One region of the Kitasatospora sp. NPDC088861 genome, then DNA from elsewhere that is predicted to be linked to it. Evidence: riboswitches for the same ligand, from Rfam matches in the RefSeq annotation. Region 1 holds a riboswitch; each other region holds the start of a gene.
The links. A riboswitch is a leader RNA that binds a small molecule or an ion and turns the genes downstream of it on or off. The one in region 1 is predicted to bind cobalamin.

Region 1 (5,506 bases):
GTTGAGGACGATCAGGCCCGCCCGGCCCTCGCGGTGGACCAGGACCTCGTCGAGGTCGGTCCCGGCCATCACGCGGCCCCGATCAGGCCGCGGGCGACGATGACGCGCATGATCTCGTTGGTTCCTTCCAGGATCTGGTGCACCCGCAGGTCGCGGACGATCTTCTCGATGCCGTACTCGGCCAGGTAGCCGTAGCCGCCGTGCAGTTGGAGCGCCTGGTTGGCGACCTCGAAGCCGGTGTCGGTGGCGTGCCGCTTGGCCATCGCGCACAGCTCCGGCGCCCTGGGGTCCCCCCGGTCCAGGGCCGAGGCGGCCCGCCAGAGCAGCGACCTGGCCGCCTCCAGCTCCGTGGCCATGTCGGCGAGCCGGAACTGCAGCGCCTGGGCGTGCAGGAGCCGGGCGCCGAACGCCTCGCGGTCCGCCAGATAGCCGGTGGCCCGCTCCAGAGCGTCCTGCGCTCCGCCGAGGGAGCAGGCGGCGATGCCGAGCCGGCCTCCGTTCAGCCCGTTCATGGCGATCCGGAAGCCCTCGCCCTCGGCTCCGAGGAGGCGGTCGGCCGGGAGCCGGACGCCGTCCAGGAGCACCTGGCGGGTGGGCTGGGCGTTCCACCCCATCTTCTTCTCGTCGGGACCGAACGAGACGCCGGCGTCGTCGCGTTCGACGACGAACGCGGACACCCCGCCGGCCCCCGGTCCGCCGGTGCGGGCCATCACCAGGTAGACCCGGGAGACGCCGGCGCCCGAGATGAACTGCTTGACGCCGTCGAGGACCCAGTGGTCCCCGTCCCGGCGGGCCCGGGTGGTCAGTGCCGCCGCGTCCGAGCCCGCGCCGGGCTCGGTGAGGCAGTAGCTGGCGGGGGTCGCCATGGCGCTGAGGCCCGGCAGCCACCGGGCGCGCTGGGCGTCGTCGCCGTAACGGTCGATCATCCAGGCGACCATGTTGTGGATGGACAGGTAGGCGGCGATGGACGGGCAGCCGGTGGCCAGCGCCTCGAACACGAGCACGCCGTCGGCGCGGGTGAGTCCGGAGCCGCCGGACTCCTCGCGGACGTAGACACCGGCCAGGCCGACGTCCGCCGCCTTGCGCAGCACGTCCACCGGGAAGTGCTTGGCCTGGTCCCACGCGACCGCGTTCGGCGCCAGGTGTTCGCGGGCGAAGGCCCGGGTGGTCGCCGCGATGGCGAGCTGGTCCTCTGTGAGGTCGTGCACGGCGCCCTCAGCCCATCGTCGGGATGGTGAAGCTCGCGCCCTCCTTGACCCCGGAGGGCCAGCGCGAGGTGACGGTGCGGGTGCGGGTGTAGAAGCGGATCGAGTCCGGCCCGTGCTGGTTGAGGTCGCCGAACCCGGAGCGCTTCCAGCCGCCGAAGGTGTGGTACGCGACCGGCACGGGGATCGGCACGTTGACGCCGACCATGCCGGTGTTCACCCGGCGCGCGAAGTCCCGCGCCGTGTCGCCGTCCCGGGTGTAGACGGCCACGCCGTTGCCGAACTCGTGCTCGCTGGGCAGGCGCAGCGCCTCCTCGTAGTCGGCGGCACGGAGCACGGTCAGGACGGGGCCGAAGATCTCCTCCCGGTAGATCCGCATGTCGGGAGTCACGCGGTCGAACAGCGAGGCGCCGAGGAAGTAGCCGCCCTCGTGCCCCTCCAGCCGGAAGTCCCGCCCGTCGACCACGAGTTCGGCGCCCTCCTCGACCCCGAGGTCCAGGTAGCCGCGGACCCGCTCCAGCGCGTCGGCGCCGACCAGCGGGCCGAAGTCCGCCGCCGGGTCGTCCGAGCGCCCGACCTTCAACGCGGCGATCCGCTCGACCAGTTTGGCCACCAGGGCGTCGGCGGTCTCCTCCCCCACCGGGACGGCCACCGAGATCGCCATGCAGCGCTCGCCGGCCGAGCCGTAGCCGGCGCCGATCAGCGCGTCCGCGGCCTGGTCGAGGTCGGCGTCCGGCATCACGACCAGGTGGTTCTTGGCACCGCCGAAGCACTGCGCCCGCTTCCCGTGCGCGGCGGCGGTGGCGTACACGTACTGGGCGATCGGCGTGGAGCCGACGAACCCGACCGCCTGCACCCGCGGGTCCTCCAGCAGGGTGTCCACGGCCTCCTTGCCGCCGTTGACCACGTTCAGCACGCCCGGCGGCAGCCCGGCCTCCAGGAGCAGTTCGGCGAGGCGCAGCGGCACCGAGGGGTCGCGTTCCGAGGGCTTGAGGACGAAGGCGTTGCCGCAGGCGAGGGCGGGTGCGGCCTTCCAGAGCGGGATCATCGCCGGGAAGTTGAACGGCGTGATGCCCGCGACCACGCCGAGCGGCTGGCGCATCGAGTACACGTCGATGCCGGTGCCCGCGTTGTCGCTGAACTCGCCCTTCAGCAGGTGCGGGATGCCGGCGGCGAACTCCACGACCTCCAGGCCGCGCTGGATGTCCCCGTGGGCATCGGCCACGGTCTTGCCGTGCTCGGCGGACAGCAGCCGGGCCAGCTCGTCCTTCTCCTGCTCGACGAGTTGGAGGAAGCGCAGCAGGACGCGGGCCCGCCGCTGCGGGTTCCACGCGGCCCACCCGGGCTGGGCCTGCGCGGCGTCGGCGATCACCGCCTCGACCTCGGCCCGGCTGGCCAGCGGCACCCGGGCCTGCACCCGGCCGGTGTTGGGGTCGTACACGTCGCCGAAGCGACCGGAGGTGCCGGCGGTGGGCTTGCCGGCGACGAAGTGGGTCAGTTCTCGGACCATCGGGTTCCTTCTCTCGACAGGGGTGGGGAGAGGAGGAGGATCGGAGGCCGCCGCGGGTCGGCGGGCACACGGTGGTGCGCCCCGCGGCACGGGCGTGCGGCGGCGGAACGGAACGTCAGGGCGTGGACGCCCCGGCGGCCGTGGGCACGGGACGACCAGGAGCGGCAGTGGAGCGGGAGCAGCCCGGAGTCATGCGTGTCGTCTCCATCCTCGTGGAAAACACGGAACACCCGCGGCCGGTATCCTGACTCCCGGATCACCGCACGCCCCCAGGCCTTCCCGGCTGGCTGCCAGTGGCCTTCATCTGCGAGGACGAACTCCCCGGTCACAGTGGCGGGACCGTGCCGGACTCACACCGGCTTCCCTGACACCGCGGACCTGTCGTCGACCATATAGTTGGACGTCCTAGTAAGTCCAGAGGCCCGCACGCGCGTTGCGCCATCGGGTTTCCGCCGCGCCGAGCCCTGCCCGACGCCGGTCACCGCGCAGCCGCGTAACCGCGTAACCGCGTAACCGCCCACCATTCGCAGGCCACCCCCTTGCCGGAACGTTCCGGCATGGCTAGATTCTTCACCACGCCAGCAAAGCTGACTGAACTTTCAGTTATACCGCAGGGCCGCGTCGGCACCAGAGAACAGAAGGAACACCCATGACCACGTCCACCACCACCGGCCGCACGGCCGCCGGAGGCCCCGCCTCCCGCACCTGCCGGACGTCCCGCCGGCAGACGAGGACGGTCCGCCCGTGACCTCGTACGCCGTCCTCACCTCCTTCGGCTCCCCGCTCGGCTCCCCCGGCCGCACCAGGCCCGCCGAACGCGCACCGCTGCGCGTCGGGCTCGTGCAGATGCGCTGGCACACCGACCCGGCCGAGCACGACGCCCGGCTGCGCGAGGGCGTGGCACTCGCCGCCGCGCAGGGCGCGACGATGGTGTGCCTGCCCGAGCTGACCCGCAGTCCCTACTTCTGCAACACCGACGACCCGATGGGGGAGGGCGCCGCCCGCCACCTGGAGGACGTCGAGACGGGGCCCACCACCCGCCTCGCCGCCGAACTCGCCGCCGAACTCGGCATCAGCGTCCACGCCTCCCTGTACGAGCGCGCCGAGGACGGCGGCCTCGGCTACAACACGGCCGTCTGCGTGGACCGCGACGGCACCCTCGTCGCCAGAACCCGGAAGAACCACATCCCGGCCTTCCCCGGCTACCGCGAGGACCTGTGCTTCCGCCCCGGCGACAGCGGGTTCCCCGTCCTGGCCCACCAGGGCGCCGCCTTCGGCTTCCCCACCTGCTGGGACGAGTGGTTCCCCGAACTCGCCCGGGCCTACGCGCTCGGCGGCGCCGAAGTCCTCGTCCACCCCACGGCCATCGGCTCCGAGGTGGACCTCCCGGACTTCGACACCCGGCCCATGTGGGAGCACGCCATCAGCGCCAACGGCCTCGCCAACGCGCTGTTCATGATCGTGCCCAACCGGATCGGGACGGAGGGCCGGTCCACCTTCTACGGCTCGTCGTTCATCTCCGACCCGTACGGCCGGATCCTGCTCCGCGCCCCGCGCGACCGGCCCGCCGTCCTCGTCGCCGACCTCGACCTCGACCAGTGCCGGGACTGGCGGGAGTTCGGCCTCCTGCGCACCCGCCGCCCCGAGCTGTACGCCCCGCTGACCGCGACGAGCCGCACCGACGCCTGACCGGACGCCCCGGCGCACCCACGCCGGGGCGTCCCGCCGCCACGAGTCGACGTGCCGGGACTGACGCCAACTACCTTTTCCAGTAGCGTAGTTGACGTGACCGACGCGCCGACCTCAGGTGGTGGCCGTCGGAGCGGGCGAAGCCGCACCGGCGGACGGCGGGGCCTGGCAGGGCAGGACGACCATCACACTCACACCCTGGCCGGGCTTCGACGCGCCCGCCGAAACGGTGTAGCCGTCGGACTCGTGGACGGCATCGAACTCCCAGGTGGGCGGGGTGGACTGAGCGTCCGCACCGGACGCCGACGAGGTGATCTTGAAGCCCTCGCCCGCCAGCTTCTCCCGCAGCGCCCGCAGCACCTCGGGGCGCTGGTCGTCCGTGGCCTTGAGCAGGATCCCCGAGCTGAGCTGGTAGGCCTCGCCCTCGTCGGCCACACCCAATCCCCGCCCCGGGCACCTGTAGTAGCCGATGAGCTTGCTCCACGCATCCCGCTCAAGGCCCGTCAGCTCGCGCACGTGGCCCTGGACCCGATCCGTCCGGGCCAGCGCCTCCTCCCGGGACTCGGCACGTGTGGGCTCGCTCGGCGTTTCCCGTCCTCCGCCCGGCGTTTCCCGCCCTCCGCCCGGCGACCCCACGGACGAGCATGAGCCGAGCACCAGGGCACCCGACACCATCAGCACGGCCGCGCAGGCCGCCCGTGCGCCCGCCCCGGCCGGCACGGCCGTCGATCTCTTGAACAAGTGCAGTACTCTCCCCCGCTGACAGGTGTGCGTTTTTGCCATCCGGATGCTACGGCACCACCGGAAAGGCTCCGCATGTGCCGAAGCGTGACAGCCGACACCAAGGCGCGTGCGGTCGTCTGACAAGCGCTACCCCGGTGAAGGCGGAGGGCTGGATGAGGGCGAGGGAGCGGACGGGACGGGTCCGGCTCCCGCGAGCCGAGCATCCGTCAGCGGCATCGGCCGAACGGGTGGGCACCAGCGGCGTCGGACATCTTGTGCGCGCACGAAGGCAAATCGCCGTGCGTAACTGTGCGCGGGTCCGGCGGCCACACGGTCCGCCGTACGAGCCGACGGCCGCAACCCGCCCAGTCCCACCCCT
Region 2 (5,506 bases), on a different contig from region 1:
TGGTGGAGGACCACCGCGTCCACCGCTGCCGCCGCCAACTCCCGGACGGCGGCGCGGCGTTCGTCGGCGTGCAGTCCGGCGACGACCACCACGGGCAGTTTGATCCCGTCCACGCCGCTCACCAGCTGGCCTTGCGGACGCCGGGCAGGTGGCCGGCGTGGGCGTGAACGCGGAGGTTGACCCGGGAGAGGCCGAAGGCGCGCAGGTAGCCACGGGGGCGGCCGTCGACGGCGTCGCGGTTGCGGATCCGGGTGGCGCTGGCGTCGCGAGGCTGGCGGGCGAGTTCGGCCTGGGCGTCCGCGCGTTCGGCGGGGGCGGTGCCGGGGTGGGCGATGATCCGCTTGAGCTCGGCGCGGCGCTCGGCGTACCGGGCCACGACGGCGCGGCGCTGCTCGTTCTTGGCGATCTTGCTCTGCTTGGCCATCAGACCTTCCCCCCTCGGGCGCGGATGCGGGCGACGGCGGCCTCGATGCCGATCGTGTCGATGGTGCGGATGCCCTTGGCGCTGAGGGTGAGCCGGACGTACCGGCCCTCACCGGGCAGCCAGTAGCGCTTGTGCTGGATGTTGGGGTCGAAGCGACGGCGGGTGCGGCGGTGCGAGTGCGAGATCGCGTTGCCGAATCCGGGTTGGCGGCCGGTGAGTTGGCAGTGGGCGGACATGGGTGCTCCCTGGCGTCCGGGAATGGGCGGGACGGAGCTCACGTTACACCAGATGAAAATGACTTCCATTTCGGTGTACGGTTTCGCCTCAGCCCCGAACACCCCGCCAACCCGGGAGGACACCCATGGCCCGCAGCGAACTGCGCCCCGTCATCAAGCTCCGCTCCACCGCCGACACCGGCTACACGTACGTGACCCGCAAGAACCGCCGCAACGACCCGGACCGGATGGTCCTGCGCAAGTACGACCCGGTCGCGCGCCGGCACGTCGACTTCCGCGAAGAGCGCTGAACCCCGCCCGCCCGACGACCGGCACCGGCCCGCAGCGACGAAACGGCGCCTCCCCCCGGGATCCCGGGGGAGGCGCCGTCGCTGATCGCTGCCGTCGCTGATCGCAGCCGTCGCTACTCGGCGGCCACCCAGCGCTTCTCCACCCGGGCCAGCTTCCAGTAGGCGATCGCCGCGGCCCAGACCACCACGAACAGCCCGGCGATCGCGTAGCCGACGTTGTCCAGCGAGATGCCCGCGATCCAGCCGGTGACCGGGTCGGTCAGATCGAGCTTCTCGTGCAGCACGCCGACCAGTTCGATGGTGCCGATGACGAAGGCCACCGCGATCGACAGCCCAGTGATCGTCAGGTTGTAGTACACCTTCCGGACCGGGTTCGCGAAGGCCCACTGGTACGCGAAGTTCATGAACGTCCCGTCCAGGGTGTCGAACAGGCTCATCCCGGCCGCGAACAGCAGCGGCAGGCAGACGATCGCGTACCAGGGCAGCCCGGCCGCCGCGCCCGACCCGGCCATCACCATCAGGGTGACCTCGGTCGCGGTGTCGAAGCCCAGCCCCAGCACCATGCCCACCGGGAACATCTGCCCGGGCCGGGTGATCGACCGGGTCGCCCGGTTCAGCACCCGGGCCATGAAGCCGCGCGAGTTGAGGTGCTCCTCCAGCTGCGCCTCGTCGTACGACCCGGCCCGCATCGCCCGGAACACCTTGAGTATGCCGAGCAGCGCGGCCAGGTTGAGCGCGCCGATCAGGTAGAGGAACGCGCCGGAGGCCGTCGTGCCGACCATCCCGAGCCACTTGTGGGTGGCCGAGTCGTCGTCCATCAGCGTGCTGGCCAGCTGCGCGCCGCCCGCCACCAGGGCGGCCATCAGCACCACCATCGAGGAGTGCCCGAGGGCGAACCAGAAGCCGACCGAGACCGGCCGCTTGCCGTCCGCCATCAGCTTGCGGGTGGTGTTGTCGATCACCGCGATGTGGTCGGCGTCGAAGGCGTGCCGCATGCCGAGGGTGTACGCGGTGATCCCGAGGCCCACCCCGAAGACCTGGGTGCCGACCGCGTAGTTGTGGGGCGCGACCAGGAAGACGAGCGTCCCGAAGGCCACCACGTGCATGGCCAGGATCACCCCCATCAACCCGGCCGTGCGGACGGTGTCCTCGCGCTTCCAGCGGAACGTGGGCAGCACGGACGGTGTCGCCGGCGCCTCGGCGGCGGCGGTTTCGGGCAGGGTCATTCGGGTCACGCTCCAGCACCTCGTGGAAACACTTCGTGAGATGCCGTGGCCGGTCTCCTGGCTTACGGGGGTCCCGTACCCGCCTTCCCAGGTGCGCGAGGCTCCCAGTGGCGTCGTGGGTACGGACGTCTCTCCATCGTCGACGATCACGATGGCCCGATCACAGTGGCGAGGGCCGCTCCGGACTGGGACCCCTGAGGATCCGTCACCGGTCTTCCCGAGCACCACGGCGGGGAACACCGTAGGGGCCAGGACCCACCCTTGCAAGGCTGCGCACCTGCGCAGGTGTCCAGGATCACAGGCCCCCTCCTGCAACAATGTGCGCATGCATCTCGTACCGGCCGACCGCGCGGGCCACCGCACCATCGACGGACACCGGGTCTGCGAGGCCATCGCCGCGATCGGCGACCCCGCGCACGTCCGCACCTGGGCCGAGCGGTTCTCCCTGCTCGCCGACCCCGGGCGGCTCGCCCTCCTGCTCGCCCTCCACCGGGCCGGCCCGCTCGCCGTCTCCGACCTCGCCGTCGCCACCGGCATGCGCGACCCCGCCGTGTCCCAGGCCCTGCGGCTGCTCCGCACCGCGGGCGTGGTCACCGGGGACAAGGACGGGCGGATCGTGCGCTACCGGCTCGTGGACGAGGCCCTGCGCCCCCTCCTCGACGCGTGCGCCGCCGCCGAACACCACGAGCCCAGCGCGGCCGTCGTCTGACCGGCTCCTCCGGAGGACGCGCCGGGGCCCGGCCGGAGCAACCCTCGAACGCGGTCAGGCCGCCTGGCAGGCGGGGCACCAGAAGAGGTTGCGCGCGGCGTGCTGCTCCGTCCGGACCTCGGTGCCACAGACCAGGCAGGGCATCGCGGCCCGCCGGTAGACGTACACCTCGCCGCCGTGGTCGTCGACGCGCGGCGGGCGGCCCATCGCCTCGGGGGTGTGCTCGGGGCGGACGGTGTCGATCCGGCCCGCGCCGACGCCCTCGTGCATCAGGGCGACCAGGTCGGCCCAGATCGCGTCCCACTCGCCCCGGGTGAGGTCGCGGCCGGCGCGGTGCGGGTTGATCCCGTGGCGGAACAGCACCTCGGCCCGGTAGACGTTGCCCACCCCGGCCAGCACCTTCTGGTCCATCAGCAGCGCGGCGACGGTCGTCCGGCTGGCCGATATCCGGCGCCAGGCGGCCTGCGGGTCGGCGTCGGCGCGCAGCGGGTCGGGGCCCAGCCGGGCGGCGACGGCGTCCTTCTCCGCGCCGGTGACCAGCGCGCAGGTGTTGGGGCCGCGCAGGTCCGCGTAGCCGTCGTCGTTGGCCAGCCGCAGCCGGACCAGGCCGACCGGCTCGGGCGCGGGCCCGGTACCGAAGGCGAAGCCGCCGTAGAGGCCGAGGTGGACGTGCACCCAGGCGCCCTCCTCGAAGCCGAGGAACAGGTGCTTGCCGACGGCTTCGGCCGCGGTGAGCAGCTGCCCGTCGATGGCCTTGGCCTCGTCGGCGAACCGGCCCTGCGGGCTGGACACCTCGACCGGACGGCCGCCGAAGGCCTTCCGGTTCTCGGCGGCGAGGCGGTGGATGATGTGGCCTTCCGGCACGGGCGTCAGCTCCCCCGGGGTGGTTCGACAGGACCCGCACATCATCGCAGCCGGCACCGACACCGCCGGATCGTCGCAGGTCAGCGCACCGGCATGCCCATCAGCCGGGCCAGGATGACGCGGTCCAGCTCGGCGGCGGTGCCAGCCACGTCCAGGTACGAGTTGTCGATGATCGGCAGCCCGGAGTTGTACCAGCCGGCCATCCGGCCGTGGATCCGCGCCACCTCCTCGTCACCGAGCCGCCGGGTGCCGCCGCGCCGGGCGTTGCGGTGCAGCACGGAGTCCAGGCTGGGCAGCAGCACGACCGGGATCATGCCGGGGCCGATGTGCCGCTTCCAGCCGCCGAGGCCGATGGCCGGGCGGTCCGGGAAGACGGCGTCGTCGATGATGCAGGAGATGCCGTTGGCGAGGTAGTTGCGGCAGGCGAAGCCGCAGGTGCGGCGGGCCAGCCGGTACTGCGCCTCGGAGGCGTTGTTCCAGCCGGACTGCGGGTTGGCGAAGCCGGACTGCACCCACTCGCGGACGTCGTCCAGGCTGATGTGCGCGGTCGGGCTGGGCCGGCGCTCGGCCCAGTACCGGGCGACGGTGGTCTTGCCGGCCCCGGCCGGGCCGATCAGCAGGACGGCGATCGGACTGGTGGGCGCGTGCCGCTGCGGCGGGTGGGCGGGGAGTTGCACGGGCGTGCCGGAGGGCAGCACGAAGTGCCCGGTGGACCCGACGGGGACCGGCGCGCCGGGCGCGGGTGCGGCCGGGGCGGGCGCGGCAACAGGAGCGGGAGCGGGCGGCACCGGAGCGGCCGGAACCGGCGGCGCGGCGGCGGGAACAGGAGCCGGAGCGGGCGGCACCGGCGGCGGCACGGCGGCCCCCGACGGCTGCGGCCCCGGCGGAGCGACGGGACGCGGCGGGACCTGCCCACCCCCGGCGTACTGCGTCACGGTCACCTCCCGACACCTCTCAGCGGGGAGACTACACGGCGGCCCGGCGGCGGGCACAGTCCGCCGCCGGGCCGCTGACCAGGCGTCAGCGCGTGGTGAGTTGCTCGGCCAGGGCGCGCAGGGCCAGCTCGTACGAGCCGAGCCCGAACCCCGCGATGGTGCCGGAGGCCACCGCGGCGATCACCGAGGTGTGCCGGAAGGTCTCCCGGGCGTACGGGTTGGAGATGTGCACCTCGATCAGCGGCGCGGTGCGCTGCGAGGCGGCGTCCCGCATCGCGTACGAGTAGTGCGTGAACGCGCCCGGGTTGATCACCACGGGCACCTTGCCGTCGGCCGCCTCGTGCAGCCACTCCACCATCTGCTGCTCGGAGTTGGTCTCGTGCACCTCGACCTCGAAGCCGAACTCCTTGCCGAGCGCGGTGCAGCGCTCGACCAGCCCGGCGTAGGAGGTGGCGCCGTAGACGTCCGGCTCGCGGCTGCCGAGCCGCCCGAGGTTGGGGCCGTTGAGCACCATGACCCTGGTCACGCCGAGACCTCCGCGTAGGCGGCGACCAGCAGGGACGGGTCGGGGCCCTCCAGGACGGAGGTCTTGCCGAGGCCGTCCAGGACGATGAAGCGGATCAGGTCGCCGCGCGACTTCTTGTCGATCTTCATGGCGTCCAGCAGCTTCGGCCAGGCGTCCGCCTGGTAGCGCAGCGGCAGGCCGACGGAGGCCAGCACGGTGCGGTGCCGGTCCGCCGTCTCGTCGTCCAACCGGCCCGCCAGGCGGCCGAGTTCGGCGGCGAAGACCATGCCGATGGAGATCGCGGCGCCGTGCCGCCA
Region 3 (5,506 bases), on a different contig from region 1:
GCGGCCACCGCGGGGACCGCGTCCGGCGAGTCGGCGAGGCGGGTCGCGACGAGGAGTTCGGGACGGTGGCCCGCGCGCTCGCGCCACCAGTACGCCGCGATCCGCCGTAGCCAGGACTGGGCCGGGCCGGACGCCGCGAGGCGGACGCCGATCACGACCACGGTCTCGGCGCCCGCGTCGGCCAGCCTGGTCAGCTCGGCCGACAGGGAAGGGTCTGCCTGCTGCAGGAACGCGATCGAGGCCTGGTGCGACGCCGCTGTCCGGAGGAGTTCGTCACGGCGGACGGCTTCCCCCATCGACATGCCGACCAGGAGCGTGGCACTGCGGCGGGCGAGCGCGCCCGGGACGGGGCGGGTCATGGTGTTGTCCCTTCGGGGAGCAGTCCGTTCCACCGGATGTGCGGTCTGTCGTGCCGGGGGTGTCGTTCCACGGTGACGTCGACGCCGTAGACGTGCGCGATCGTCGGCGAGGTGAGCACGTCGGAGCTGGGCCCGTGGGCGACCAGTCGGCCGTCGAGCAGGACGGCGACCTCGTCGCAGTAGGCGGCGGCGAGTTCGAGGTCGTGCAGCGCGGCTACCGTGGTGATGCCCAGCCCGCGTACGGTGCCGAGGAAGCCGAGTTGGTGGCGTAGGTCGAGGTGGTTGGTGGGCTCGTCGAGCAGGAGCACGCCGGGCTCCTGCACCAGTGCCCGCGCGAGCTGGACCCGCTGCCGCTCGCCACCCGACAGCGTCGGCCAGGACCGGTCGAGCAGGTGGCCGACGTCGGCTGCGGCCACGGCTGCGGCGAACACGGACCGCTCGTGGGCGTCGGTGGCGGAGTTCGCCGGCACGGGCCAGCGGCTGCGGTGCGGCGTGCGGCCGAGATCGATGACCTGACGGACCGGCAGCGACAGCCGGGTGTCCGCCTGCTGCTCCATGAAGGCCACCTGTCGTGCTCGTCGGCGGGCCGTGAGTGCGTGGAGATCCTCTCCGTCCAGGAGGACCCGACCCTCGCTCGGCCGGGTCAGTCCGGCGACCGCGCGCAGCAAGGTGGTCTTCCCGGCGCCGTTGGGTCCGAGCAGGCCCGTGATCCGGCCGGGGGCGAACGCGAGCGAGACCGCGTCCAGCAGCGTGGCTCCGCCGATGCTCACACGAAGTCCCTCCGTGCGCAGCTCGGCGGGGGGCGTCACCGTCACTGCCCCCTCCCGTCGGCCCGCCCCTGGCGCCACAGCAGCCAGGCGAAGAAGGGCGCTCCGAGCCCGGCCGTGATGACGCCGACGGGGATCTCCCGGTCGGGGAGGACCGAGCGCGCCACGATGTCGCTGCCCACCAGGAGGGAAGCGCCCACCAGTGCCGACACGGGCAGCAGGAGGGCGTGGCGCGGGCCGCAGACGAGACGGACGACATGCGGTACGACCAGGCCGAGGAACCCGATGACGCCGGTGTGGGCGACCAGGCACGCGGTTACCAGCGCGGCGGTGGCGACGAGGACCCAACGGGTGCGCTCGACGTGGACGCCGAGGGAGCGGGCGGCGGTCTCGCCGAACGCGAAGGCGTCCAGGTCGCGGGCCGAGGAGGCCAGGACCGTGACACCGGCCAGCGCGACCGCGGTCAGGAAGACGGCGGTGGGCCACCGCACGCCGGCGACCGAGCCCAGCGTCCACTCCATGACACCGCGCGCCGCGTTGCGGTCCCCGAGGACCAGCACGACGAACGAGGTGTAGGCCCCGCACATCTGTCCCACCGCGATGCCGGCGAGCACGGTCCGGGTGGTCGGTAGCGACCGGGTGCGCGCGCCGGCCAGTGCCAGGACGACGACGGCGGCTAGCAGGGCACCGGCGAAGGCCGCCGTGGACACCGCGCCGGTGCCCACGGCGCCGGACACGCCGACGCCGAGGACGATCACGGTGACCGCGCCGGCGGCGGCTCCGTCCGAGATCCCGAGCAGGAAGGGATCGGCCAGGTCGTTCCCGGTCAGCGTCTGCAACACCGCACCGCAGACCGCGAGGCCGGCGCCGGTGGCAGCCGCTCCCAGAACCCGGGGCAGCCGCAACTGCCAGACGATCTGGTCGTCCAGCAGCGTCACGTGCGGGTTGCCCAGCCCGAGACGGCGCACCACGACGTCGATCACCGTCCGGACCGGCTCGTGTTGCGAGCCCACGGCGAGGCCGAGGAGCACGGTGGCCAGGAGCAGGGCCGCACCGATGGCCAGGGCCGCCGTCGCGCGGCCCGGACCAGGGGGCCGCGCGACGGCGGGGTGGGGCGCGGTCATGAACCCGGGTGCAGTCGGCCCAGTCCCGCGGACACCCGGGCGGCACCGTCGGCGAGCAGCACGCCGGGAGTCGACTCCGAGAACGGCACCACCACGAAAGCCTTGCGCTGTACGGCGGTGAGCTTGCTCAGCACCGGGTCGTTCTCCAAGTAGTCGATCTTGGACTGGGCCGTGTCCCAGCCGGCGTCCGCGACCACGATGGCGTCCGGGTCCGCCGCGACGACCTTCTCCCAGCTCACGTTCTGCCAGCCACCGGACAGGTCCCCGAAGACGTTGCGGGCGCCCACGGCATCGAGAACGAGTTGAGGTCCGCCGTGGCCGGCCCCGACGAACGGCGCCTTGGTGTCCGAGTCGTACCACAGGACCTTCAAGCCCTTGCCCGCGGCCGTCGCCGTGAACTCGGCCAGCTGCTGCTCCTGTTGCTGCTGGATCGCGGCGGCCCGCTCCGTGACACCGAAGACCTTGGCGACGTCGTTCAGTTCGCCCCACACCGCCTGCCAGGTCGTCGGCGGCACCTGGCTCTTGTCCGAGCAGCCGAACGGGGACAGGTACGACGGGATGCCCTGGCCGCGCAGTTCCCCCCGGGTGCCCGCGACCTTGTCGGTGAACGCGCTGGAGTAGGAGGCGTACAGGAAGTCGGGACGGGCCGCGAGGAGCTTCTCCTTCGTCGGGTAGTCCTTGGAGAGCACCGGGACGGAGTCGTAGGCAGCCTTCCACTTCTCCGGGATGGAATCGTCGAGGTAGGCGGTACCGGCCATGCGGGACTGCAGGTCGAGGGCCAGGGCCACCTCGGTGGCACCCTCGTTGAGCGTCACCAGCCGGTCGGGCGGCGCGCCGACCGTCACGGTGGTCCCGCAATTGTCGACGCTGACCGGCGCGGCAGTTCCGGTCGTCCCGCCGGACGTGGTGGGCGCGGGGGCGCCCGTGCAAGCTCCGAGCATGCCGATGAACAGGAAGGCCGCGACCGCCCGGCCGACACGTATCGGACCTGTGGGACGTACGGAACATATGGAACGGAACGGATACGGCAGACCGCTGGGCACGTGTTCTCCAAAACCCTCGTGGAACATGTAGCGCCGTGGCCGGTCTCCTGGCTTCCGCATCAACGCGCCGCGGCCGACCTTCCCGGACGGCTCTTCCAACCCGCCCAGTGGCCCTGACCGCTGGAAAAGCCGGTCAGCGAGGGCCGCGGAACTCCGCGGCAACAGTGGCGAGGGCCGCACCGGACTCAGACCGGTTTCCCGTACACCACGGCGATGGCAAGGTATCAGGCGTGGTCAGGTCGGTGCTGGCCAGCCCGTGGGATGATCGTCTGGACCGTTCCCGGGGTTGCGGGAGGGATCGGCCACGGGGCCCGGTCGGGGGTCTCAGGTGCGGGCGGCGGCGACGATCCAGTTCCTGAACTCGACGGCGTAGTGCCGCAGGTGGTGGTCCAGGACCTCGTCCGGGCACGTGACGGGGAAGTAGGGCGCCGCCACTCGGCCGGCGGGCGGAGACGCGGCTGGTCGTCGGCGTCGAGCGGATCGAGCATGCCGTCACCGACCCTGCTCGGCGGCGGAGGCACCGGGCCGTCGAAGGGGGGCCCGCGCACGCCCTCCCGCGGACCTGCGACGGGTGGTCAGGGGTGTGTTCCCCCACTTCGGGGGCAAGCGACGAGGCGGAGCGGCTCACCGAAAGGGTGTGTCGTGCCGGACAGAGCGCCACCCCTGGGGATAGTTCGTACATCACCAGCAATCACGCGGGCGACGGCCCGGCGGTCGTGCCCGCCCAGTGCCGGAGGAACGATGGACGACAAGCCGAGACGAAGGAGCAACGGCATGGCGAACGACCAGAACGACGCTACCGCGCGGCGCGACGAATCCCTCGCGGATCCGGTGGCAGGGCGGACAGGGTGGGACGAGGTCGACGCGCGGGCGGTGGACACCGTGCGGCTGCTGGCCGCCGACGCGGTGCAGAAGGTCGGCAACGGCCATCCGGGCACCGCGATGAGCCTGGCCCCACTGGCGTACCTGCTGTTCCAGAACGTCATGCGCCACGACCCCGGCGACGACCGGTGGCTGGGACGGGACCGCTTCGTGCTCTCCTGCGGCCACTCCAGCCTGACCCTCTACATCCAGCTCTACCTGGCCGGCTACGGCCTGGAACTCTCGGACCTGCAGGCTTACCGGACCTGGGGCTCCGCCACCCCCGGGCACCCCGAACACCGGCACACCCCCGGCGTGGAGATCACCACCGGCCCGCTGGGCCAGGGCCTGGCCAGCGCGGTGGGCATGGCGATGGCCGCCCGCCGCGAACGTGGTCTCCTCGACCCGGACGCCGAAGCGGGCACCAGCCTCTTCGACCATCACGTCTACGTGATCGCCTCCGACGGAGACATGATGGAAGGCGTCACCGGCGAGGCCGCCTCCCTGGCAGGGCACCAGGAACTCGGCGACCTCATCGTCTTCTACGACTCCAACCACATCTCCATCGAGGACGACACCGACATCTCCTTCAGCGAGGACGTCCCGGCCCGCTACGCCGCCTACGGCTGGCACGTGCAGACCGTGGACTGGACGCGCACCGGCCGCTACGTCGAGGACGTCGACGTGCTCCTGGCGGCCACCCGCGCCGCCCGGCAGGAGACCGGCCGCCCTTCGCTGATCATGCTGCGCACCGTGATCGGCTGGCCCGCCCCGACCAAGCAGGACAGCGGCAAGGCCCACGGATCCGCGCTGGGCGAGGACGAGGTCGCCGCCACCAAGCGGCTGCTGGGCTTCGACCCCGAAGAGCACTTCATCGTCGAGGAGGACGTCCTGGGCCGCACACGCGAGGCCGCCGACCGCGGCCGGCAGGTGCACGCCGAGTGGGACGAGAGGTTCGCGGCCTGGCGCACGGCGAACCCCGAGCGCGCCGTCCTGCTGGACCGACTGCGGGAGCAGCGGCTGCCCGACGGTTGGGCGGACGTCCTGCCGACCTTTCCCCCCGACGCCAAGGGCATGGCCACCCGCGCCGCCTCGGGCGAGGTCCTCACCGCACTGGCCCCGGTCCTGCCCGAGCTGTGGGGCGGCTCCGCCGACCTGGCCGGCAGCAACATCACCACCATGGTCGGCCAGCCGTCCTTCGTCCCCACCGACCGCCAGACAAAGAACTGGAAGGGCGGCCCCTACGGGCGCACCCTGCACTTCGGCATCCGTGAACACGCCATGGGCGCGATCCTCAACGGCATCGCCCTGCAGGGTCTGACCCGCCCCTACGGCGGCACGTTCCTGACCTT
Region 4 (5,506 bases), on a different contig from region 1:
CGACGTAGTCCAGGACGAAGATCCGGTCGCTCCTGACCGCCGAGACGCCGGCCAGCGGCGGGAAGGACTTCAGGAAGGCGCGCTTGGCGTCGGCGCCGGTCTCGCCGTAGTTGTTGATCAGGATCACCTCGGGGTCGCGCTGGACCACGCTCTCCCAGCCGACGGTGACCCAGGTGTCCGCGAGGTCGCCCATCACGTTGGTCCCGCCGGCCTTGGCGATGATCTCGTCGGCCGCGGCGAACTTCCCGGCGGTGTACGGCTTGTCCTGCCCGCTGTCGTACAGGAACACGGACGGCCGGCGCTCGGGCTGCGGGGCGGCGGCGACCTTCGCCTTGAAATCGGCGACCAGCTTGTCAGCCCGGTCGCGGACGTCGAAGATCTCGCCGAGGTTGGCCAGGTCGGTGTAGAGCGCGTCCAGCGGGGACATCACGCCGCGCTCGGTGCCCTTGCCGCTGCGGCAGGACTCGCTGAGCACGTACGAGGGGATGCCGAGGTCCTTGAGCGCCTGCGGGGTGAAGCCGCGGCCCTCGTCGAAGCCGTAGTGCCAGCCGGCGAAGACCAGGTCGGCCTTGGCGCCCAGCACGATCTCCTTGGTGATCTCCTTCTTGGAGAGCCACGCGGTCTGCTGGTAGCCGTCCTTCCAGGCGACCTGGTCGACCCGGCCCTTGTCGTCGGGCATCACGTAGCCGGCCATCCGGTCGGCCAGGCCGAGGGCGAGCATCAGCTCGGTGATGCCGACGTCGTTGGTCACCGTCCGGGCGGGCTTCTGCGGGAAGGTGAGCTTGGTGCCGCAGTTCTCCACGGTCACCGGGTAGTGGGCGGAGGCGGCGGTGGCGTCGCCGCTCGGGGCGATCTCGGCGCCGCAGGCGGTGAGCCCGAGGGTGAGCAGGGCGGTGATGGCAACGGCCTTGGTGCGCACGGGGGTTCCTTCGGGGGGTGGGTCAGATCCGGTCGAAGAGCAGTTGGACGGCGCCGGTCACCGGGTGCCGGACGGGGGTGGCCCGGACGCCGAACACCTCGGCCAGCAGGGCGGGTCGGAGCACCTCGGCGGGCGGCCCCGAGGCGACGATCCGGCCGGCCCGCAGCACGTACAGCAGGTCGCAGTGGCCGGCCGCCAGGTTGAGGTCGTGCAGCGCGGTGAGCACCGTCGGGCCGGCCTCCCGGACCAGCGCCAGCACGTCCAACTGGTGGCCGATGTCCAGGTGGTTGGTGGGCTCGTCCAGCACCAGCAGCCGGGGCTCCTGGACCAGCGCGCGGGCGATCAGCACCCGCTGCTTCTCGCCGCCGGACAGGCTCAGGAAGCCCCGCCCGGCCAACTGTTCGGCGCCGACCTTGCGCAGCGCCTCCGTGCAGCGCGCGTGGTCGTCCGCACCCGGGCCGCCCAGCCCGCGCCGGTGCGGCAACCGGCCCATGGCGACCACCTCGGCCACCGTGAAGTCGAACTCGGCGGAGTGCTCCTGGGGGAGTGCGGCCACCCGCCGGGCGGCCTCGCGCGCGGTCAGCGCGTGCAGGTCCGCGCCGTCCAGCCGGACGGCCCCGGCGGCCGGCCGCAGCGCCCGGTAGACGCAGCGCAGCAGCGTCGACTTGCCGCTGCCGTTGGGCCCGACCAGTCCGACCACCTGCCCGGCGGCGGCGTCCAGGGCGACGTCGTGGACCAGCCGGGCGCCGGCCAGCTCGACCGAGACGGAGTCCAGGGCGAGATCCATCAGCGGCCTCCGAAGGAATAGCCGCGACGGCGCATCAGCAGCAGGAAACAGGGCACCCCGAGCACCGCGGTGACCACCCCGACCGGCAGTTCGGCGGGCGCCAGCAGGGTGCGCGAGACGATGTCCACCCAGACCAGCAGCAGCGCCCCGGCGAGCGGCGCGACCAGCAGCACCCGGCGGTGCCCGGCGCCGACCAGCATCCGGGCCAGGTGCGGCACCATCAGCCCGACGAAGCCGATCGCCCCGCTGACGGCCACCACCGTGCCGGTGACGGCGGCGGTCACCACGAACAGCTCGCGGCGCAGCCGGTCCGGGTCCACGCCCAGCGAGGCGGCCGTCTCGTCGCCCATGGCGAGCGCGTCCAGCCGGCCGGCGGCGCAGGCCAGGTACGCCAGGCCGGCCAGCACGGTGGCGGCGGCGATCGGCACCGAGCCCCAGGTGGCGCCGCCGAGGCTGCCGAGCAGCCACATCATGGCGTCCCGGGCGGCCTCGCCGCGGGCGGACGCGAAGACCATCAGCGCGGTGACGGCGGAGAAGCCGTAGGAGAGCGCGGTGCCGGTGAGCACCAGCCGCAGCGGGGTGAGCCCGTAGGCCGTGCGCGCCGCGAGGTAGACCAGCACCATGGCGACCAGCGCGGAGCCGAACGCGGAGGCCGAGATCGCCCACACCCCGAGCGAGGCGAAGGCGCCGAGCAGCAGCACGGCGTTGGCGCCGACGGCCGCGCCGGAGGAGATGCCGAGCACGAACGGGTCGGCCAGCGCGTTGCGCACCAGGGCCTGGACGGCGACCCCGGTGGCGGCCAGCCCGGCGCCGACCACCGAGGCCAGCACGGCGCGCGGCAGCCGGATCTCCCAGACGATCGCGTAGGCGGCGGCCTCGTCCGCCTCCAGCCGTCCGCCCGTCAGCCCGGCGGCCAGCAGCCGCATGGCGCGGGGCAGGCCGATCCCGGAGGCGCCCAGCGCCACGCCGCAGAGCAGCGAGAGCAGCAGGGCGGCGGCCAGGCCGACGGCGAGCGGGAGGGCGGGTATTCGGCGGGCGGGCGGGCTCGTTGCGCCACTGCCCGCGGCTGCGGTGCTGCTCACGGTGCGCCTTGCCTCGGGCCGCGGGTGCGCGGGGGCGGCACCGGTCGGGCGCGGGCCCGGGCGCCATCCCCTCGCAGTCCACGGCGAGTTGTCGGGAGTTCAGCGGCCGGGGGCGATCGGGCTGGCGCGGCCCCGGGGCCGTGCTCACCGTTGCGGGTCAGCGCCGGATTCACACCGGACTTCCCCCTCGGACGCCCTGGCAGCATAACAGCCACTCAGGCTAGGCAACCCTTACCGGGCTCGGATGGGGCGTGAACGCACGACCGCCCCCGTCCGGGCTCGCGGACGGGGGCGGTCGGGTGGCGACGCGTCAGGCTCAGGCCTGCTTGGTCTCCCAGAAGATCTTGTCGACCTCGGCGATCAGGTCCAGCAGGGCCTGGCCGGTGGCGGGGTCGGTGGACGCCTTGGCGGCCGAGGCGGCCTTCAGGGTGTCGTTGATCAGCTGGTGCAGCTGCGGGTACTTCTCGAAGTGCGGGGCCTTGAAGTAGTCGCTCCACAGCACCGAGATGTGGTGCTTGACGGCCTCGGCACGCTGCTCCTTGATGATCAGGGCGCGGGTGCGGAAAGCCGGGTCCTCGTTGGCCTGGTACTTCTCCTGGGTGCCCTTGACCGACTCGGCCTCGATCCGGGCCTGCGCCGGGTCGTACACGCCGCAGGGCAGGTCACAGTGGGCGTGGGCGGTGGCGCGCGGTGCAAACAGACGAGAGAACATGGGAGTCCTTCCTTAGATCGTCTTCCCGCGCCCGAGATTACCCTTCCGCACCCGGGGTTTCGCGATCGGGCGGTGGGCCTAGGGCAAAAGGCGGACCCGGAACCGGGGTAATCCGGACATCGAACGGATCGAACGGGGTGACGGTCCGTACGGCAGACTGGGACCGGGCGGTCCGGGAGGAGGAGTCGTGGCGCGGAGCACGGAACCGGCGGACGCGGAACCGATGGGCACGGAACCCCGGGGCCGGGGCGGCGGCGCGGTGCCGTTCGGGCTGGTCGACGTGGCGGGCCCGTCGATGGTCCCGACCCTGCGCGAGGGCGACCAGTTGCTGGTGCGCTACGGCGCGCCGATCCGGCCCGGCGCGGTGGTGCTCTTCCGGCACCCCTTCCAGCAGGACCTGCTGGTGGTGAAGCGGGCCGCCGAGCGGCGTCCGAGGGGCTGGTGGCTGCTGTCCGACAACCGGCCGGTGGACAGCGACAGCCGCAGCTACGGCCCGGTCCCGGACGAGCTGGTGCTCGGCCGGGTGCTGCTGCGGCTGCGCCCGCGCCCGGCCTGGCTGGCGCCGGGGCGGCGGCTGGAGCGGCTGCTGCTGGGCACCCGGCTGGCCCGGGTACCGGGTCTGGCCCGCCGCCTGGGCGTCTGGGCGGACGAACTCTGACCCCCTGGGCCCGGCCCGGCCCGGACAGGACCTAGCCGGCGGCGCCGAGTGCCGCGGCCTCGGCCTCCTGGCGCTTGCGGGCCCGGTACGCGGCGACGTTGGCGCGGGTCGCGCAGCGGTCCGAGCAGTAGCGGCGGGAGCGGTTGGTCGAGGTGTCCAGGTAGGCGTTGCGGCAGGGCGCGGCCTGGCAGATGCCGAGCCGGTCGGCGCCCAGCTCGGTCAGGTGGACGGCCAGGCCCATGCAGGCGACCGCGCTGAAGTGCGCGGTGGCGGTGGGCGAGTTGTCGGCCAGGTGCAGGTGCCAGCGCGGCCGGCCGGCGTCGTCCAGGTAGTCGTGCCCGGAGACCAGCGGGCTGACCGGGTACTCCATCAGCAGGCTGTTCAGCAGGTCGACGCCCCGGATCTCGTCGCCCTCGGCGGCGGCCTCGAAGACCCCGCGCAGCCTGGTCCGCACCGCCCGCAGCCGGGGCAGGTCGGACTCGTCGGCCTGTGCGGCGGCCCGTGAGGAGTCGGAGAACAGGCCGCGCACCGCGTCCACGGACGTCAGCGTGTCGGTGCCGCGCCCGGGCTCCTCGGTGTTCACCAGCCGAACGGCGAGATCGGCGTACGAGGCGAGCTCCACGGAGGTCCTTCCAGAAGGTCGGTAACGGGCTGATTGCGTCCAGCCTATTACCTGGGTGGGGAAAACGTCGGCGCCCGGCAGGAGCAGCCTGCCGGGCGCCGGTCGGTACGGTTCTACAGCACCTTGGAGAGGAAGGCGCGGGTGCGCTCGTGCCGGGGGTCGGTGAGCACCTCGCGGGGGTTGCCGGACTCGACCACCACGCCGCCGTCCATGAACACCAGCGCGTCGCCGACCTCGCGGGCGAAGCCCATCTCGTGGGTGACGACCACCATGGTCATGCCCTCCTCGGCGAGGCCGCGCATGACGTCGAGGACGTCGCCGACCAGTTCGGGGTCGAGCGCCGAGGTGGGCTCGTCGAACAGCATCAGCTTGGGCTTCATGGCCAGCGCGCGGGCGATCGCGACGCGCTGCTGCTGGCCGCCGGAGAGCTGGGAGGGGTAGTTCTTCGCCTTGTCGGCGAGGCCGACCCGCTCCAGCAGGACCATCGCCCGCTCCCGGGCGGCGGCCTTGCTCTCGCCCTTGACCTGGACCGGGGCCTCCATGACGTTCTCGACGGCCGTCATGTGCGGGAACAGGTTGAAGCGCTGGAAGACCATGCCGATGTCGCGCCGCTTGACGGCGACCTCGCGGTCCTTGAGCTCGTAGAGCTTGTCGCCCTTCTGCTGGTAGCCGACCAGTTCGCCGTCCACCCAGAGGCGTCCGCCGTTGATCTTCTCCAGGTGGTTG

Region 2: linked by a shared signal. The riboswitch ahead of ACIP37_RS19635 (HoxN/HupN/NixA family nickel/cobalt transporter) and the one ahead of ACIP37_RS20260 (CoA-acylating methylmalonate-semialdehyde dehydrogenase) in region 1 are both predicted to bind cobalamin.
Region 3: linked by a shared signal. The riboswitch ahead of ACIP37_RS30550 (ABC transporter substrate-binding protein) and the one ahead of ACIP37_RS20260 (CoA-acylating methylmalonate-semialdehyde dehydrogenase) in region 1 are both predicted to bind cobalamin.
Region 4: linked by a shared signal. The riboswitch ahead of ACIP37_RS17260 (iron ABC transporter permease) and the one ahead of ACIP37_RS20260 (CoA-acylating methylmalonate-semialdehyde dehydrogenase) in region 1 are both predicted to bind cobalamin.

What each region holds. Positions count from the first base shown of each region.
Region 1 is NZ_JBIVJF010000011.1:112,597-118,102, forward strand. Features, by position in the region: gene ACIP37_RS20250 (enoyl-CoA hydratase/isomerase family protein) at 1-69, opposite strand, end outside; gene ACIP37_RS20255 (acyl-CoA dehydrogenase family protein) at 69-1,208, opposite strand; gene ACIP37_RS20260 (CoA-acylating methylmalonate-semialdehyde dehydrogenase) at 1,216-2,715, opposite strand; cobalamin riboswitch at 2,932-3,123, opposite strand; gene ACIP37_RS20265 (nitrilase-related carbon-nitrogen hydrolase) at 3,460-4,404, shown strand; gene ACIP37_RS20270 (hypothetical protein) at 4,519-4,839, opposite strand.
Region 2 is NZ_JBIVJF010000010.1:207,861-213,366, reverse strand. Features, by position in the region: gene ACIP37_RS19655 (CobW family GTP-binding protein) at 1-113, opposite strand, end outside; gene rpsN (30S ribosomal protein S14) at 119-424, opposite strand; gene rpmB (50S ribosomal protein L28) at 424-660, opposite strand; gene rpmG (50S ribosomal protein L33) at 786-950, shown strand; gene ACIP37_RS19635 (HoxN/HupN/NixA family nickel/cobalt transporter) at 1,064-2,176, opposite strand; cobalamin riboswitch at 2,206-2,420, opposite strand; gene ACIP37_RS19630 (metalloregulator ArsR/SmtB family transcription factor) at 2,502-2,885, shown strand; gene ACIP37_RS19625 (DNA-formamidopyrimidine glycosylase family protein) at 2,940-3,749, opposite strand; gene ACIP37_RS19620 (AAA family ATPase) at 3,830-4,690, opposite strand; gene aroQ (type II 3-dehydroquinate dehydratase) at 4,770-5,198, opposite strand; gene aroB (3-dehydroquinate synthase) at 5,207-5,506, opposite strand, start outside.
Region 3 is NZ_JBIVJF010000026.1:35,152-40,657, forward strand. Features, by position in the region: gene ACIP37_RS30535 ((2Fe-2S) ferredoxin domain-containing protein) at 1-359, opposite strand, end outside; gene ACIP37_RS30540 (ABC transporter ATP-binding protein) at 356-1,129, opposite strand; gene ACIP37_RS30545 (iron chelate uptake ABC transporter family permease subunit) at 1,171-2,250, opposite strand; gene ACIP37_RS30550 (ABC transporter substrate-binding protein) at 2,247-3,191, opposite strand; cobalamin riboswitch at 3,313-3,518, opposite strand; gene tkt (transketolase) at 4,068-5,506, shown strand, end outside.
Region 4 is NZ_JBIVJF010000008.1:211,569-217,074, reverse strand. Features, by position in the region: gene ACIP37_RS17270 (ABC transporter substrate-binding protein) at 1-919, opposite strand, end outside; gene ACIP37_RS17265 (ABC transporter ATP-binding protein) at 942-1,706, opposite strand; gene ACIP37_RS17260 (iron ABC transporter permease) at 1,706-2,788, opposite strand; cobalamin riboswitch at 2,878-3,016, opposite strand; gene sodN (superoxide dismutase, Ni) at 3,105-3,500, opposite strand; gene sodX (nickel-type superoxide dismutase maturation protease) at 3,724-4,158, shown strand; gene ACIP37_RS17245 (CGNR zinc finger domain-containing protein) at 4,190-4,780, opposite strand; gene ACIP37_RS17240 (amino acid ABC transporter ATP-binding protein) at 4,894-5,506, opposite strand, start outside.